Hydrogenovibrio crunogenus: one gene and its partner. The protein of the gene in region 2 interacts with the protein of the main gene of each other region in a pairwise test. Links are inferred from orthologs where the notes say so. Each region holds a gene or a part of one and is shown on either strand. Other genes may lie near its edges. The genes, in order: eno and rpe.

Region 1 (7,757 bases), 1.1 Mb from region 2 along the record:
CAATCAAACCAAAGCGGACATAGTCATCCCCGTAATCTCCAAATCCAATACCAGGAGAAACGGCTACTTTGGCTTCTGTTAATAATTTTTTTGAGAATTCCAGCGATCCCATTTCACGATATGCTTCAGGAATTGGTGCCCAAACAAACATCGTTGCCTTAGGCGGTTCCACTTCCCAACCTATACTATTCAGTCCTTGGCATAGCACATCTCGGCGCACTTTATACATGTCACAAATTTCCTGCACACACTCTTGCGGCCCTTCCAATGCGGCTATCGCAGCCACTTGAATCGGCGTAAAAGTTCCATAGTCCAAATATGACTTCATTCGTTTGAGTGCGTGAACTAAAGTAGGGTTTCCAACCATAAAACCAACACGCCAACCCGGCATGTTATAACTTTTTGACAAGGTATAGAATTCAACGGCAATGTCTTTTGCTCCTTCCACCTCTAAAATAGATGGGGCTTTATACCCATCAAACACGATGTCAGCATATGCTAGATCATGAATAACCCAGATGTCGTGTTCTTTGGCAATTGCAATGACTTTTTCAAAAAACTCTAAATCGACCGTTTGGGTAGTCGGGTTACCAGGAAAGTTTAAAACCAACATTTTAGGCGTTGGCCATGATTCTTTAATCGCTTTCTCCAGTTCATCAAAAAAGTCCACATCGGGCGTCATACGGACATGGCGAATATCAGCACCGGCAATAACGAATCCATAAGGATGAATCGGATATGCAGGATTAGGAACTAATACCGTATCGCCCTTCTCAACAGTGGCCAGTGCTAAATGAGCCAAGCCTTCTTTCGAACCGATGGTAACCACCGCTTCAGTGTCCATATCCAAATCGACATCGTATCTGTTTTTATACCAGTTACAAATTGCTTTTCGTAAACGTGGAATCCCTTGAGAGACTGAATAACGATGCGTACCTTCACGCTGTACCACTTCAATTAACTTGTCGACAATATGTTTTGGAGTATCTTGATCTGGATTCCCCATACCAAAATCGATGATATCTTCGCCCCGACGTCGGGCTTCTGCTTTTAAATCACCTACAATATTAAACACATAAGGTGGGAGCCGTTTAATTCTTTGAAAGTCGCCAGTCACTTATTTATAACCTTTAAATTGTTCTGTTACGGAGCTTAGATCAGAGTTTCTGATGCAATTAACCTGCTTTTGAATAAAAATTTTCAAACTGCTTTTTAATCGATAAAAACACGTGTATTTCAAGCAGATTGAATTGACTCATTCGAAAACTCGACATTAAACTTCTTACTAACTATTTTTAGCCGAAGTTCAAGGCTCCAAGAGCAGAAAGTGTGTTGAGATTTTAATCTGTTAATGATACAGAAACATTTTTTTTCGTCAATTGAAATGTACGATATAATCACGCTAAAACGTGGTTAAAAAAGAGCGAATACATGAAATTTACCGAACATAGAGATTCCAATATTCTCTCCGTGAAAAAATATCAACCAGGCCTGGTTAAAATTAATGATATCGATGTTCATTCAAGTTGTTTTCTAAGTCAAATCGAATTAAAAACGGACTGGCCTTGCCAACATATTTCAGAGCTAACAGAATCTCACCTGGATCAACTTTTGGAGTTGACACCTGAAGTGATTATTTTGGGAACAGGTGAACATCAAACCTTTCCAGCACCAAAGTTCTTTGCTTATTGTGCTCAAAAAGGAATTGGGCTTGAAGTCATGGACAATGCAGCTGCTTGCCGGACGTATAATGTTTTAACAACTGAAGATCGAGAAGTCGTACTGGCATTAATTTTATCGGAAAGCACTTCACCCGAAGGTTAACACCGATTCAACGAATGGAAACTATTGCGAAAATAGCTTTTCCACATCTACCTTACGCCCTCTATAACGGGCTTCTAAATATAACTGAGGTTTGGTAACGCTACCTGTTTTTCCAAGCGTCGCGACTAATTGCCGTTTTTCGACTCGCATACCTTCCCGCACTCTCAAGGTCTGGTTGTGTGCATAGACGGTTAAATACTCATTATCATGCTTAATAATAACCATATTACCGTAATGGGCAATACCATTTCCGGCGTAAACTACATGCCCCGCTTCAACAGCATAAACATTTTCACCAGGCTTGCCATAAATCACCAACCCATTAATACCTGCACGATCAGGGACATATTCATATTTCAGTTTGGTTTTCACAGGCCAGGAAAACGCCGTCTTTTGACCTTTTGAGGTAGGCATTGCCTGCGTTGAACGGGTGTTACCAGATGGAATAACTAACTCTTGTTTAACAAACAACCGATAAGGAGGCACGAGGTTATTACGATCCGCCAGTTGGTACATATTAACACCACAGCGTTGTGCTATCACACTGAGCGTATCACCACTTCGTACAACATAAGGATTAGTGCAATGACCACTCGAACTTGATGAAGAAGAATAAGAACGACTGCTTTTTTCAAAATACATATCACCATCATCCCAGCCACGGTATTTTGCAGGCGCACAACCCGTTAAAATCAAGGAAAGTTCAATCAATAAAAAGACAGCGATCAATTTTTGTATCATGCGTTACACTTTTTAACCATTACAGCTGTTTTACCACCAAATAAAAGACAATTAAAGCAATCGTGCCATAGCCAATCCAATCCACTGAGTGGCGAATCTTTGATTCGTAGCGTTCTCCACCGATTTTCATCAATGCCGCCACTAAAAAAAACCGAGCGCCTCTTCCTACAAAAGACGCCAGCAAAAAAGGCAAAATCGACATACTTGTCGCGCCAGCAGAAATTGTAAACAATTTATAAGGGATTGGGCTAAAGCCAGCTAAAAATACAATCCAAACACCATAATCCGCAAAAAAACGCTCAACTGCTCGATATTTATCTACATAATTTAATGATTCAATGATAGGCCAAATGGCATCTAAAAGCCAATAACCGATGGCATACCCTAATACCCCTCCTAGCAAGGAAGTCACCGTCGCAATCCATGCGAAGTAATAAGCCCTATTAGGTTGAGCCAGACTCATCGGTGCCAACATCACATCAGGTGGAATCGGGAAAAAAGAGGCTTCTGCAAAACTCATCCCTCCTAAATATTTAGTGGCTTTAGGGTGTTTTGCCCAAAGTAATGCTCGATCATAAAGAGCAGTAAAAATTTTCATTCAATCTTCTTTCCATTTCAGTTCTAATTAAGACTCGATGCCTTTCAACATTGGGACAAACATGACTTCCCCCAAACATTCTTCTGTATAGCCGGTGGATGTTTTGACATAACCATATAGAAGTTGCTCTTCAGAGCCAATGGGCATTACCAATCGACCATTTTCAACCAGTTGGTCGAACAACTCTTCAGGCACTCTTTCCGGAGAAGCGGCCGACAAAATACCATCAAAAGGTGCATAAGAAGGTAATCCCCAGTACCCATCCGCTAGCGAAAACATAACATTTTCAAGTTCAAGTTTTTTTAAAACCTGTTCCGCTCTGATTAAAAGCGGCTCAATCCGTTCGATCGTATACACCTGTTGAGCCAGTAAAGCTAAGATGGCTGCTTGATACCCAGAACCTGTTCCGATATCCAATACCCTGTTCAAGGATCCTTTAGCATTTAACCAGGACGTCATTTTGGCCACAACCCAAGGTTGTGAAATGGTCTGTGAATACCCAATCGGCAGCGCGGTGTCTTCATAAGCTCGGCTGGCCATGGCTTCATCTAAAAACAAATGACGAGGTGTCACCCTCACCGCATTCAGAACGTCAGGATCAGTAATACCTAAAAAGATTAATCGCTCAACCAGCCGGTTCCGAGTACGCTGTGAGGTCATTCCAACCCCTTGGTTGGCCTCATAGGCTGGATTCGGGTAATGAACCGGATCTTGTAAAATACTCATACAACTTTATTCTCAAACCAGCCTTTTAAAACAGCCTGCATTTCATAGTGAGTCAGGTCAATCTTTAAAGGAGTGATAGAGGCATAGCCGTTTTCGACTGCATGAAAATCTGTACCTTCTGATGCATCTTCAGCCTGACCGGCAGGTCCAACCCAGTATATTTGATTACCTCTAGGGTCTTGCGTGGTGACCACTTTTTCAGAGCAGTGTCGCTTACCTAAACGCGTAATTTGAATACCTTTTAAAGACTCATAAGGAATATCCGGCACATTGATGTTTAAAATGGTTGAGCTGTCCAATGGTAGTTCATGAAAGTTTTTAAACAACTCCAGCATAACTTGGCTGGCTGTCTCAAAGTGCTGTTGCCCGCAAAGAGAAACGGCAATCGAAGGTTTTCCTAAAAACCGCCCTTCCGTAGCCGCAGCGACCGTGCCCGAATAAAGAACATCATCTCCCATGTTGGCGCCGGCATTAATGCCAGAAACCACCATATCCGGCTGGAAATCCATCGCACCATTAATGCCTAAGTGAACACAATCAGTTGGTGTCCCATTCACACTGTAAATATCATCACCATGATCAGTGATCCGTAAAGGTTCCATTAAGGTCAAAGAGTTGCTGGCTGCACTGCGGTTTCGATCCGGTGCAATCAGCCTCAGTTCAGAGTGCAGATTCAGTTCCTTCAAGCAGTGCCATAAAGCTTGAATCCCTGGGGCTTTATAACCATCATCATTGGATAATAAGATTTTCATATAATTACTTAGTTAGGGTAGAATATTTTATTTGTTTTATGATTGAACAATTATAGTATGTCTAATATTTCAGATGAAGATAAATCCTTATTTGCTGAAGCCGTCCAAGGTGTGCAAAAACTTAACCAAGACAAAAAAGTGGTTTCACATCAAACTTCATCGCTCAAACCTAAAGTACGCCGACAGCCCTCTTTGAACGACAAATCGCCTTATGGCCACTCAATAGAAACCTCTTTTTCGCAAGTAACAGCGCATGAAAGCTTAACATATCAGCAACCCAGTGTGCATAGTCAGGACATGAAGCGTTTAAAAAACGGAAAATTTCATACCCATTGGCAACTAGACTTGCACGGCTACACCGAAGAGCAAGCTGATAAAATTTTGAAAGATTTTTTAACCGACGCCATACAACAACAGGCTCGTTACCTTATCATTGTTCATGGAAAAGGATACAATTCAAAAACCGACTTCCCCATTCTAAAAAACTTGGTTAATCAAAGACTCCCACAAGTACCACAGGTGCTCGCTTATTGTAGTGCCCAACCTAAAGATGGCGGTACTGGAGCGGTATATGTCTTTTTAAAAAAGAAGAGCTGAACTCAAAACCAATTCAAACGCTTCAATCAACTCTGAAGGGTTATTCTTGACTCTGTTCTGCTTTATCATCAGGACGATCTAAACTACCCGGATCTGTGTTTTTGGGTAATTCAATCACTTTAATAAATGCCTCGTCTTTAGCAATCATACCCAACTTTTGTCTTGCAATCGTTTCAATTGCTTCAGTACTTGACTGTAAGTCTTGCACCTCTTTTCTAAGCAAGGCATTGTTATCTTCTAAGGCATCAATTTTGACATGAAGCTCATCGAGCTTATTTTGTAAGGAAAGCAATTCGCCTACGCCTCCATCGGAGGACAATAAGCGAATTTGTAAAATCAGAATAAAAACGGCGAGAACAATGTAAATTGCTTTCACACCTTTATCCTTGATTACTTAAGATTGTAAAAAGCATCTTTACCAGGATAAACGGCTTTTGAACCAAGCTCTTCTTCAATACGAATCAATTGGTTATATTTAGCAATACGGTCTGTTCGAGACAAAGAACCTGTTTTGATTTGGCCCGCTCCCGTTGCAACCGCAATGTCTGCAATAACCGTGTCTTCTGTTTCACCGGAACGATGTGATACAACTGCAGTATAACCGGCATCTTTCGCCATTTGAATCGCTTCGAATGTTTCAGTTAACGTCCCAATCTGATTGATTTTAATCAGGATCGAGTTTGCAATCCCTTTTTCAATCCCTTCTTTGAGGATTTTAGGGTTGGTTACAAACAAGTCATCCCCAACAATCTGTAGACGCTTACCGTCTTTTTCTGTTTGGTACTTAAAGCCATCCCAGTCAGACTCGTCCAAACCATCTTCAATCGAAATGATTGGGTATTTAGTTACCCAGTCAGAAAGCAAATCAACCATTTCTTTAGATGACAGTGTTTTGTTCTCTGATCCTAGGAAGTATTTACCATCTTTATATAATTCTGATGAGGCTGCATCCATAGCAATCATGATATCTTCACCAGCTTTGTAACCTGCTGCATCAATGGCTTCTAAAATCACCGTAATGGCTTCTTCGTTAGACTTAAGATCTGGCGCAAAACCACCTTCATCACCTACCGCAGTGTTATAGCCTTTATCATGCAATACTTTCTTCAAAGCATGGAAGATTTCAGCACCATAGCGAATCGCTTCAGACATAGTTGGTGCGCCCACAGGCATAATCATGAACTCTTGGAAATCGACCGAGTTATCAGCATGTTCACCACCATTGATGATATTCATCATTGGTACCGGCATTTTATAATCATCTGTTTTTAGATAAGCATACAATGGCAACCCTTTTGACTGTGCTGCTGCCTGTGCAACTGCGATTGAAACAGCCAAGATTGCATTGGCACCTAATCGCGCTTTGTTCTCAGTTCCATCTAATGCAATCATTGCATTATCAATGGCTGCCTGGTCGGTTGCTTCTTTACCAATCAACAAGTCTCTGATTTCAGTGTTAATGTTATTCACTGCTTTCAGTACACCTTTACCACCAAATTTAGACTTATCACCATCTCTCAGTTCAATTGCTTCACGAGAGCCTGTTGATGCACCAGAAGGTGAAATACCACGACCTTTAGAACCATCGTCTAAAATCACATCCGCTTCAACAGTGGGGTTACCACGAGAATCAATTACTTGACGAGCTTTGATATCCTTAATCAATGACATATGATTATTTTCCTATTTACTTTTATTCTAAATTCTTTGAAGTTTACTCAGCAAATTCCCGCCGAGACTATTATTTGGTTAACAGACCAATATCAGTTTAATATGCTTGTATGGCAAAAGGATGACAAATAAATACCTACCTTTAAAAAACCTTATTACGATTGATCTTCAATGAAGCCGTGTCTTTTAACAACCTCATCTAATTCTTTCATTGTTTCTAGCAACGGCTTCAAACGGTTGATAGGCCACATATTAGGCCCATCTGACAATGCATTTTCCGGATCGGGGTGCGTTTCCATAAAGACGCCAGAAATCCCAGCTGCAATCGCAGCACGAGCAAGCACAGGCACCATTTCCCTTTGCCCGCCTGAAGTGGTTCCTTGGCCACCAGGTTGCTGTACGGAATGCGTTGCGTCAAAGACGACAGGGCATCCTGTTTGTCTCATAGATGCCAGCCCTCGCATGTCTGAAATTAAGGTGTTATAACCAAAAGAAGTTCCTCGATCACAGACCATAATTTGATCATTACCGACTTCACGTGCTTTTGCAACCACCTGGTCCATATCCCAAGGTGCTTGAAACTGCCCTTTTTTGATATTGACTGGCAATCCTTGTCGACACACATTTTGGATAAAATTGGTTTGACGTACCAGAAAAGCCGGTGTTTGCATAACATCCACTACGGAAGCAACCTCATCTAAAGGCGTGTCTTCATGCACATCCGTTAAGACGGGCACGCCAATCTCATCTTTAACTTTTTGTAAAATTCTTAAGCCTTCTTCAACTCCAAGCCCTCTAAAGCTTTTAGTCGAAGAACGATTGGCTTTATCATAAGAAGACTTATAGAT
Region 2 (7,592 bases):
TGGAGGCACACCAGAAAACCATCGAAAAGCAACAGCTCACCGAAGCAACTGAGCGCTTGTTTAAGCAAATGTTTCCAGAAGTTAAGCGAATTGTTAACCTGACAGCCCAAGCGAAAACCGCTCTTGCTAAGCAACCGTCTGAATCTGAAAAGGTTGGACCTGCACAATTAGCGAAGCTTGTCGAATCGGCTTTTAAACAAGTTCCAAAAGTTGAAATAAAGGCCTTTGAATGGCAAAACCAACGATTGAGTTTGTCTTTGGATTCACCCGATAACAATTCCTTGCAAGCGTTATCAGAGGCGCTAAAAAATAAAGTCGTGTTGACACTTAAAATTAACAGTATGCAACCCAACCAAGTTCAAGCGGAGATGGTAATTGATGGAATTCGATAACCTTAAACAGACAATCTTGCAGGTATGGAAAGGGTTTTCTCAACGGGATCAACGAGCTATTGTGGTATTGGGCGGAGTTTTATTGTGTGCCATCTTGTATTTTTTAATTTGGCTACCAAGTGAGCATGTCAAGCAGCAAGCACAGCAAAAACTGGCGCTAAGCCAGCAAAAGTGGGAATGGCTCAATGAACAATTACCTAAAGTTGCCCAGCGAGCGCCGGTCTTACCTGCGTCTACATTGAAAACCACAGAAGCGTTAATGCAATTCATTCAGACTCAGCTGCGGGAAATGAATCTCTTTCAAAAAATCGAACATATTGAAACACAAGGGCAAAAAGTCGTGGTTGACTTTAAAGAAGTGAACGCGCCACGGTTATTTCGTTGGTTATCTCAACAAGAACAGCAAGGACTCATTGCTTTTTCGGCGGACCTAAAGCCTTTGCAGCCGGGAATTGTGACGGCAAAAGTAATTTTTGAGGTACCTAAATGAAGCGCTGGACTGGAGTCATTGTTTTATTTTTAAGTGTGACGCTTTTGTCGCTTATTTGGCACTTCCCTGCCAGCTGGGTGGCTCAGCATAGTTGGGTTAAACAAAGCTTACCTAAACCAATGACGATGTCAGAAGTCGATGGTCTTTGGTGGCAAGGCAAGGCAAAAATATCTTGGCAGCATAGGCCGGTAGGGACAGTTGAATGGCAGTGGCATCCGGTTGGTCTGGTAACCGGATCCTTAGTGCTTAACCTGAAGCTCAGTGCACCGAAAGCACATCTTGAAGCACAGGTATCGGCGGACACAACCGAGGTCGCCGTGAAGAATATGAACGGAACTTTCAGTTTGTCTTATCTTTCCAACCTATTTAAATCTGCTTCCATATTGCAGGCGGCGGAAGGCGATGTGGTTCTTAAAGACGTATCATCTGCGCTTGCTCAGGCGAGCTTAAGTCGTGGCGAGGCTTGGCCAAATCATCTTAAAGGGCAAATGGTGTTAGTCGATTTCGATCTGATGGGGATTCATTTACCCTTGTTGAAAGTCACGCCAGAACTAAACAGTGAGGCGATGACATTGCGCTTAAATGGAACAGGCAAGGGCTGGCAATTGACAGGAACCAGTCTTGTGACGGCGAATCACCGTTTTCAGAATAATCTAGTCTTGACGTCGAAAACCCCGCAAAGCTTTCCAAGCTGGGGAGGGGTTATGATGCAAAAAACGGCCCCCAATAAAGCGGTTTTAAAAAATACCGGTCGCTGGTAAGTAGGGGTTAGCTGGTTTGAGCTTGATATGGAACTAAGCTGACAGGGTGTGAGGTGAGCGACTCTAGGTCTGTAACGTTTTCAAGATCGCTTTGATCAGATAAGTTATTTACAAAAATGTGAGCAATTTCTAACCCGGCATTTTCAATCGCATTGATGCTAAGCAAAGCATGGTTTAAGCACCCTAATCGGTTGCCAACGACTAGAATGACCGGATAGCCAAGTTGCTTTGCAAGGTCAATATTGAGACCGTCTGATGCTAGAGGAGAGTAAATACCTCCCGCGCCTTCAACAAATGCTACGGTTTGTTGAGGAACTTCGCTCGCTAAGGCAAGATCATGAATGGTGATGGTTTGTTTGGCTTGCGCAATCGCTCTGGCTGGTGAAATAGCAGGCTCAAGAAGGTAAGGGCAGACTGTCTGGAGAGATTCCTGACTTTCGCAGGCTTGGTGAAGCTGGACAGCATCTTCAGAATACAGTTCTCCGTTTTGATCCCTTAATGCGCCAGATGCAATCGGTTTGCGTGGAGAAATGACCAGGCCTGGTTGTTTTTTCAGCAAATACTGCGCAATGGTACAACTGACAAATGTTTTACCAATATCGGTATCTGTTCCGGTTATAAAAAAACCACCGGGTTGGGTGGTTTTGAAATAATGAAGAAAACTCGAGAAAGGCATTACGGATTTTCCATTAAACGTGCTTGCGCTTCTTGATATTTCTGGAAAGTCATGTCCACAACCTCTTCAGGTAGCTCAGGGCCTGGAGCAGTTTTGTCCCAGTCCAACGATTCTAAATAATCACGAATATATTGTTTGTCAAAACTGTCTGGGTTTTTGCCGACTTGGTAGGTTTTTGCTGGCCAGAAGCGAGAACTATCAGGTGTTAGGGCTTCATCAATTAAGTGGATGACACCGTGTTCATCTTCACCGAATTCAAATTTGGTATCAGCGATAATAATGCCGCGTTCAGCGGCAAACTCAGCCGCCATTTTGTAAAGTGCTAAGCTGTATTCCTTCACCTTTTGTGCTTTTTCTTCGCCAATTAATTTAACCACTTCTTCAAAGGAGATGTTTTCATCATGATCTCCTATTTCCGCTTTTGTTGACGGGGTAAACAGTGGTTCAGGGAGTTGCTGCGCTTTTTTGAGCCCCTTAGGCAGGTCGATGCCACAGACCGTTTGTGTCTTTTTGTATTCTTTCCAGCCCGAACCGACTAAATAACCGCGCACAATGGCTTCAACTGGTAGAGGCTTCAGTTTGCGCACAATCATGCCTCGACCATCCAATTGAAGAAGTTCATCTGGTGTCAGCACATCGGCAAGTTGCATGTCATCTGCTAATTGGTTTGGCAGAATGTGGCTGGCTTTTTTCATCCAGAACTGTGCGGTTTCCGTCAGAATACGCCCTTTTCCTGGAATAGGCGTTGGCAACACCACATCAAATGCGGAAATTCGATCAGTGGTGACAATGAGTAAGTGATTCTCATCAATGTCATATAAATCGCGTACTTTCCCTTTGTTGATCAAAGGCAAGCTGGTTAAATTTGATTCGAAAAGTGGTTGCATACAATCTCTTCCAGTTATTTCTTTAGGTTGTCTTCAAGCTGTTTTCTGTCGGAGTAGGGCAGTTTCAAATGTCCATATCGTAAAATAATGACCGCTGCGGCAATCATCAGCATGGTGGTAGCCACCGCAATCATCTCCCATTCGGTGAGATTTTTCATGTCCAGTATCAGATAACGGGCGAGGGCAATAATGGCGATGTACATCGGAAATCGTATGGGCAGTTTCCCTGAGTCCATGTAGATCGCGACCATCGCTAGCACTTCAAGGTAAAGAAAAAGCAAAAGTAAGTCACCCAGTGTGACTCTCATATTCTCTATCATGACCCAGACTTCTTGGATCCCCGCAATGACGGTGGCGATGGCAATAATGATGAGACCAACGATCTCACTCATGCGAATACTTCGTTTGATTCCTCTTACTGCAGGGTACTGGTCCATGCCGAAACCTCTTTTTACTTTAACAGACAAACTAAAAGTAGAAACTTTAGTGCTTATCCCATTTCATTGAAACGGGCGCTTACGCACGAATTTTATCTTAAAATAAACCGTTTAGGAGAGAGTTTTATAAACTTTGTCCTTCCTGGAAAATCAGATTTTTGATAGTACCTTGAAAAGCCCACTGCAGACAATGAGCTAAAATGATGTTTTCTTTTTAAAAAAACAAGGAGTCTGGTAAAATGCCTGCAATTTAATTTGTTTCTTAAAAAGGATTCTAAAAATGGCTAAGAAAGAAAACTGGATTGCGCCGTCAATTCTATCAGCTGATTTCGCTCAACTTGGAACCGATGTCAAAGATGTCATCGCTGCTGGCGCAGACGTGGTTCACTTCGATGTAATGGATAATCATTATGTTCCTAACCTGACCATCGGGCCATTGGTCTGTGAGTCTTTGAAGAACTTCATGGTTAAAGAAGACGTGAAAGCACCGATTGATGTGCATTTGATGGTGAAGCCAGTCGATCGTTTGATTGGTGACTTTGCATCTGCCGGTGCGGACATCATTACGTTCCATCCAGAAGCATCTGAGCATATTGATCGTTCGTTACAGTTAATTAAAGCAGAAGGCTGTCAAGCTGGTTTGGTCTTTAACCCAGGAACGTCTCTAAGTTACCTTGAGCACGTGATGGATAAGATTGACATGATTCTAATCATGTCTGTTAACCCTGGGTTTGGTGGCCAAGCCTTTATTCCTCAAGCGTTGGAAAAGCTAAAAGCGGCACGTAAGATGATTGATGAGTCTGGTCGTGATATTCGCTTGGAAATTGATGGCGGTGTTAAAGTTGAAAATATCGCAGAAGTTGCTGCAGCCGGTTGTGATACGTTTGTTTCTGGTTCAGGTATCTTCGGTAAGGCAAATGCAAGTGATGCAAACCGTTATGATACGGTTATCCAGCAAATGCGCGATGAGCTTGCTAAGGCTTAATCCTTTTGAGCTAAAGCGCTGAATGATTCAATAAACGCCAGTCAACGCTGGCGTTTTGTCGTTCTAATAAAAGTAAAAGAATGGGTTGGATAACCTGATTAATACATTGGAAAAACTATGTCGCAAGAAAAAATAAAACCTGGGTTCATCTTGATTGACCTAGATGGAACCTTAATTGACAGTGTGCCGGATTTGGCTTATTGCGTTGACGAAATGATGAAGCAGCTTGATATGCCTGTCCGGGGCGAAGCAGCGGTGCGCAATTGGGTAGGAAATGGTGTTCAGCGTCTTGTTGAAAGAGCGTTGATTAACTCTGTCGATGGTATGCCGGATCAAGCGTTGATGGAGAAGGCATACCCTATTTACCTTGAGCTTTATAAAGAAAATACTTCTAAACGCAGTTGTGTTTATGAGGGCGTCGTTGAGGGAATTGAGTGGATGAAAGCACAAGGCTACCGTGTGGCCTGTGTGACGAACAAAGCCGCCGCTTTTACCATTCCGCTTCTGAAAGACAAAGGACTTTACGATTCTTTTGAAGTCGTGGTTTCCGGCGATACCTGTGAAGAGAAAAAACCACATCCTATGCCTTTGCTGCATGCTGCGGAATTATTAGGGGTATCACCGGAAAATGCTTTGATGATCGGTGATTCAAAGTCTGATGTGAAAGCAGCTCGTGCGGCTGGCTTCCATATTTTCTGCATGACTTATGGGTATAATCATGGTGAAGATATTCGAAACTATGAACCGGATGCCGTTATGGATTCTTTTATGGAATTGCCAAATTACTTAGCGGCTAAATAATCATTAAGCAAGGAGAGTGACCTGAAATGAAATCGTTTTTAAAAGCCTTTTTGACAGTGCTGGCGAAGCCTTTCTGGTGTTCTTTTTCAGGTCTCTACCAAACGATTCAGCTTAAAAGATTTGAGCGCAAGACCGCTCTAGCATCAACGGCGGAAGGGGAAAAAAATGAATGATACACATTTTACCGCCTTATTTGATCAGGGGTATAAAACCGCGCCGGTGATGCGGACTATTTTGTCTGACTATGATACGCCATTGAGTGTTTATCATAAGGTGGCGAATCAGCCCCAAAGCTATTTGTTTGAATCCGTACAAGGCGGGGATAAATGGGGGCGTTACTCCATTATCGGCTTACCTTGCTCGAAACGCTTGGTGATTAAAGGTCAGCAAATCACGGTGTTGGACGGCGAAAAGGTTGTAGAACAACAAGTCTCTGAAGATCCACTAGCATGGATCGAAGCTTTTCAGTCTCGCTTTAAAGTCTTCCATCAGCCAGGTCTGCCGGCGTTTACTGGTGGGCTGGTGGGCTATTTTGGTTATGACACCATTCGATATGTCGAGAGTCGTCTACAGGCATCAGAGCCGGAAAAAGATGATATTCAAGCTCCGGATATTCAGCTGTTAGTGTCTGAAGAAATTGTTGTATTTGACAACCTGAGTGGACAGGTTCATGTCATCGTACATGCTGACTTAAGTCAGAAAAATGCCTATTCAAAAGCCGAAGCACGCGTGGCTGAAATCGCTGAGTTGATTCAGCAACCGATGTCGGTTCCGAATGATTTACCGAAAGAGACGATTTTAACCGAACAGGACTTTGTTTCCAGTTTTGGAGAGGAAGCCTTTAAGCAAGCCGTTGCTAAAATTAAAGAATATATTTTAGCGGGAGACGCAATGCAGGTCGTGATCTCTCAGCAAATGTCGGTAGATTTTGATGCGGCACCGATTGATCTCTATCGTGCACTCCGATATTTGAACCCGTCACCGTATATGTTCTTTTTAGATTTGGGTGACTTACAGATTGTCGGTTCCTCGCCTGAAATTCTGGTTCGTTTGGAAGACAATACCGTTACAGTCCGCCCGATTGCCGGTACACGTCGGCGAGGTTTGACACCGGAAAAAGATCAGGCTTTGGAAGAGGATTTGTTGTCCGACCCGAAAGAATTGGCAGAGCACTTGATGTTGATTGATCTTGGCCGGAATGATGTCGGTCGTATTGCCAATGTCGGTTCGGTTGAGTTAACTGAAAAAATGATTGTTGAGCGTTATTCTCATGTGATGCATATTGTGTCAAACGTCAATGGTCAAGCCAAACCAGGCATGTCGTCGATTGATGTGCTGCGAGCTACCTTCCCGGCGGGCACAGTTTCTGGTGCGCCGAAAATTCGAGCGATGGAAATTATCGATGAATTAGAGCCGGTTAAACGAGGGGTGTATGCAGGCGCGGTCGGTTATCTGGGTTGGCATGGCAATATGGATACTGCCATTGCCATTCGAACCGCGGTGATAAAAGATGGGCGCCTGTTTGTGCAAGCCGGTGCCGGAGTCGTGGCGGATTCGGTACCACAGTCAGAATGGGATGAAACCATGAATAAAGGGCGCGCGATTTTTAAAGCCGCTGAATTTGTGACCAAAGGCCTCAAAACCGATAACCCAGATGCTGGACATCGTTAATAGGAAAAGGATAAAAAGTTATGTTACTGATGATTGATAATTACGATTCTTTTACCTATAACTTGGTGCAATATTTCGGTGAGTTAGGTCAGGAAGTGGAAGTGTATCGTAACGACCAAATTACGATTGAAGCCATCGAAAAAATGAAACCGGATTACCTGGTTATCTCCCCCGGTCCATGTACACCGAATGAAGCAGGTATTTCAATTGCCGCAATCCAACACTTTGCCGGTAAAATTCCGATTTTAGGCGTGTGTTTGGGGCATCAAAGCATAGGGCAAGCATTTGGTGCCAACGTGATCCGAGCCAAAGAAGTGATGCATGGAAAAACGTCTCCTGTTTATCATCATGATATGGGCGTGTTCAGAGGATTGCAGAACCCGGTCGAAACAACGCGTTACCATTCTTTGGTGCTAGAGCAGGAAACATTACCCGACTGTTTGGAAGTAACGGCTTGGACACAATGCAAACAAGGCGGGGTTGACGAGATCA

What was found.
Region 1: the proteins of rpe (region 2) and eno interact in binary tests that used the Escherichia coli proteins (3 or more experiments, as listed by UniProt). The link is inferred for Hydrogenovibrio crunogenus from one-to-one orthologs.

What each region holds. Positions count from the first base shown.
Region 1 is NZ_CP032096.1:1,383,256-1,391,012, forward strand. What follows is about bases 4,770-7,757. They hold eno (phosphopyruvate hydratase), read right to left. Parts: upstream 6,910-7,757; coding sequence 5,629-6,909; downstream 4,770-5,628. Other genes in these bases: GHNINEIG_RS06650 (Smr/MutS family protein), read left to right, coding at 4,770-5,238; GHNINEIG_RS06655 (FtsB family cell division protein), read right to left, coding at 5,279-5,614; kdsA (3-deoxy-8-phosphooctulonate synthase), read right to left, coding at 7,065-7,757. In the rest of the region: alaC (alanine transaminase), read right to left, coding at 1-1,117; GHNINEIG_RS06625 (Mth938-like domain-containing protein), read left to right, coding at 1,432-1,824; GHNINEIG_RS06630 (LysM peptidoglycan-binding domain-containing M23 family metallopeptidase), read right to left, coding at 1,846-2,565; GHNINEIG_RS06635 (YqaA family protein), read right to left, coding at 2,585-3,163; GHNINEIG_RS06640 (protein-L-isoaspartate(D-aspartate) O-methyltransferase), read right to left, coding at 3,191-3,889; 5'/3'-nucleotidase SurE, read right to left, coding at 3,886-4,641; more of GHNINEIG_RS06650, read left to right, coding at 4,699-4,769. UniProt on the Escherichia coli protein: Catalyzes the reversible conversion of 2-phosphoglycerate (2-PG) into phosphoenolpyruvate (PEP). It is essential for the degradation of carbohydrates via glycolysis.
Region 2 is NZ_CP032096.1:308,919-316,510, forward strand. The notes cover bases 2,953-5,775. They hold rpe (ribulose-phosphate 3-epimerase), read left to right. Parts: upstream 2,953-3,923; coding sequence 3,924-4,628; downstream 4,629-5,775. Other genes in these bases: GHNINEIG_RS01335 (phosphoribosylaminoimidazolesuccinocarboxamide synthase), read right to left, coding at 2,953-3,206; GHNINEIG_RS01340 (phosphate-starvation-inducible PsiE family protein), read right to left, coding at 3,221-3,643; GHNINEIG_RS01350 (phosphoglycolate phosphatase), read left to right, coding at 4,746-5,429; GHNINEIG_RS11650 (hypothetical protein), read left to right, coding at 5,456-5,602; trpE (anthranilate synthase component I), read left to right, coding at 5,595-5,775. Outside these bases: type II secretion system protein GspL, read left to right, coding at 1-392; GHNINEIG_RS01320 (type II secretion system protein M), read left to right, coding at 379-882; gspN (type II secretion system protein N), read left to right, coding at 879-1,643; bioD (dethiobiotin synthase), read right to left, coding at 1,651-2,319; more of GHNINEIG_RS01335, read right to left, coding at 2,319-2,952; more of trpE, read left to right, coding at 5,776-7,100; GHNINEIG_RS01360 (anthranilate synthase component II), read left to right, coding at 7,121-7,592. UniProt on the Escherichia coli protein: Catalyzes the reversible epimerization of D-ribulose 5-phosphate to D-xylulose 5-phosphate.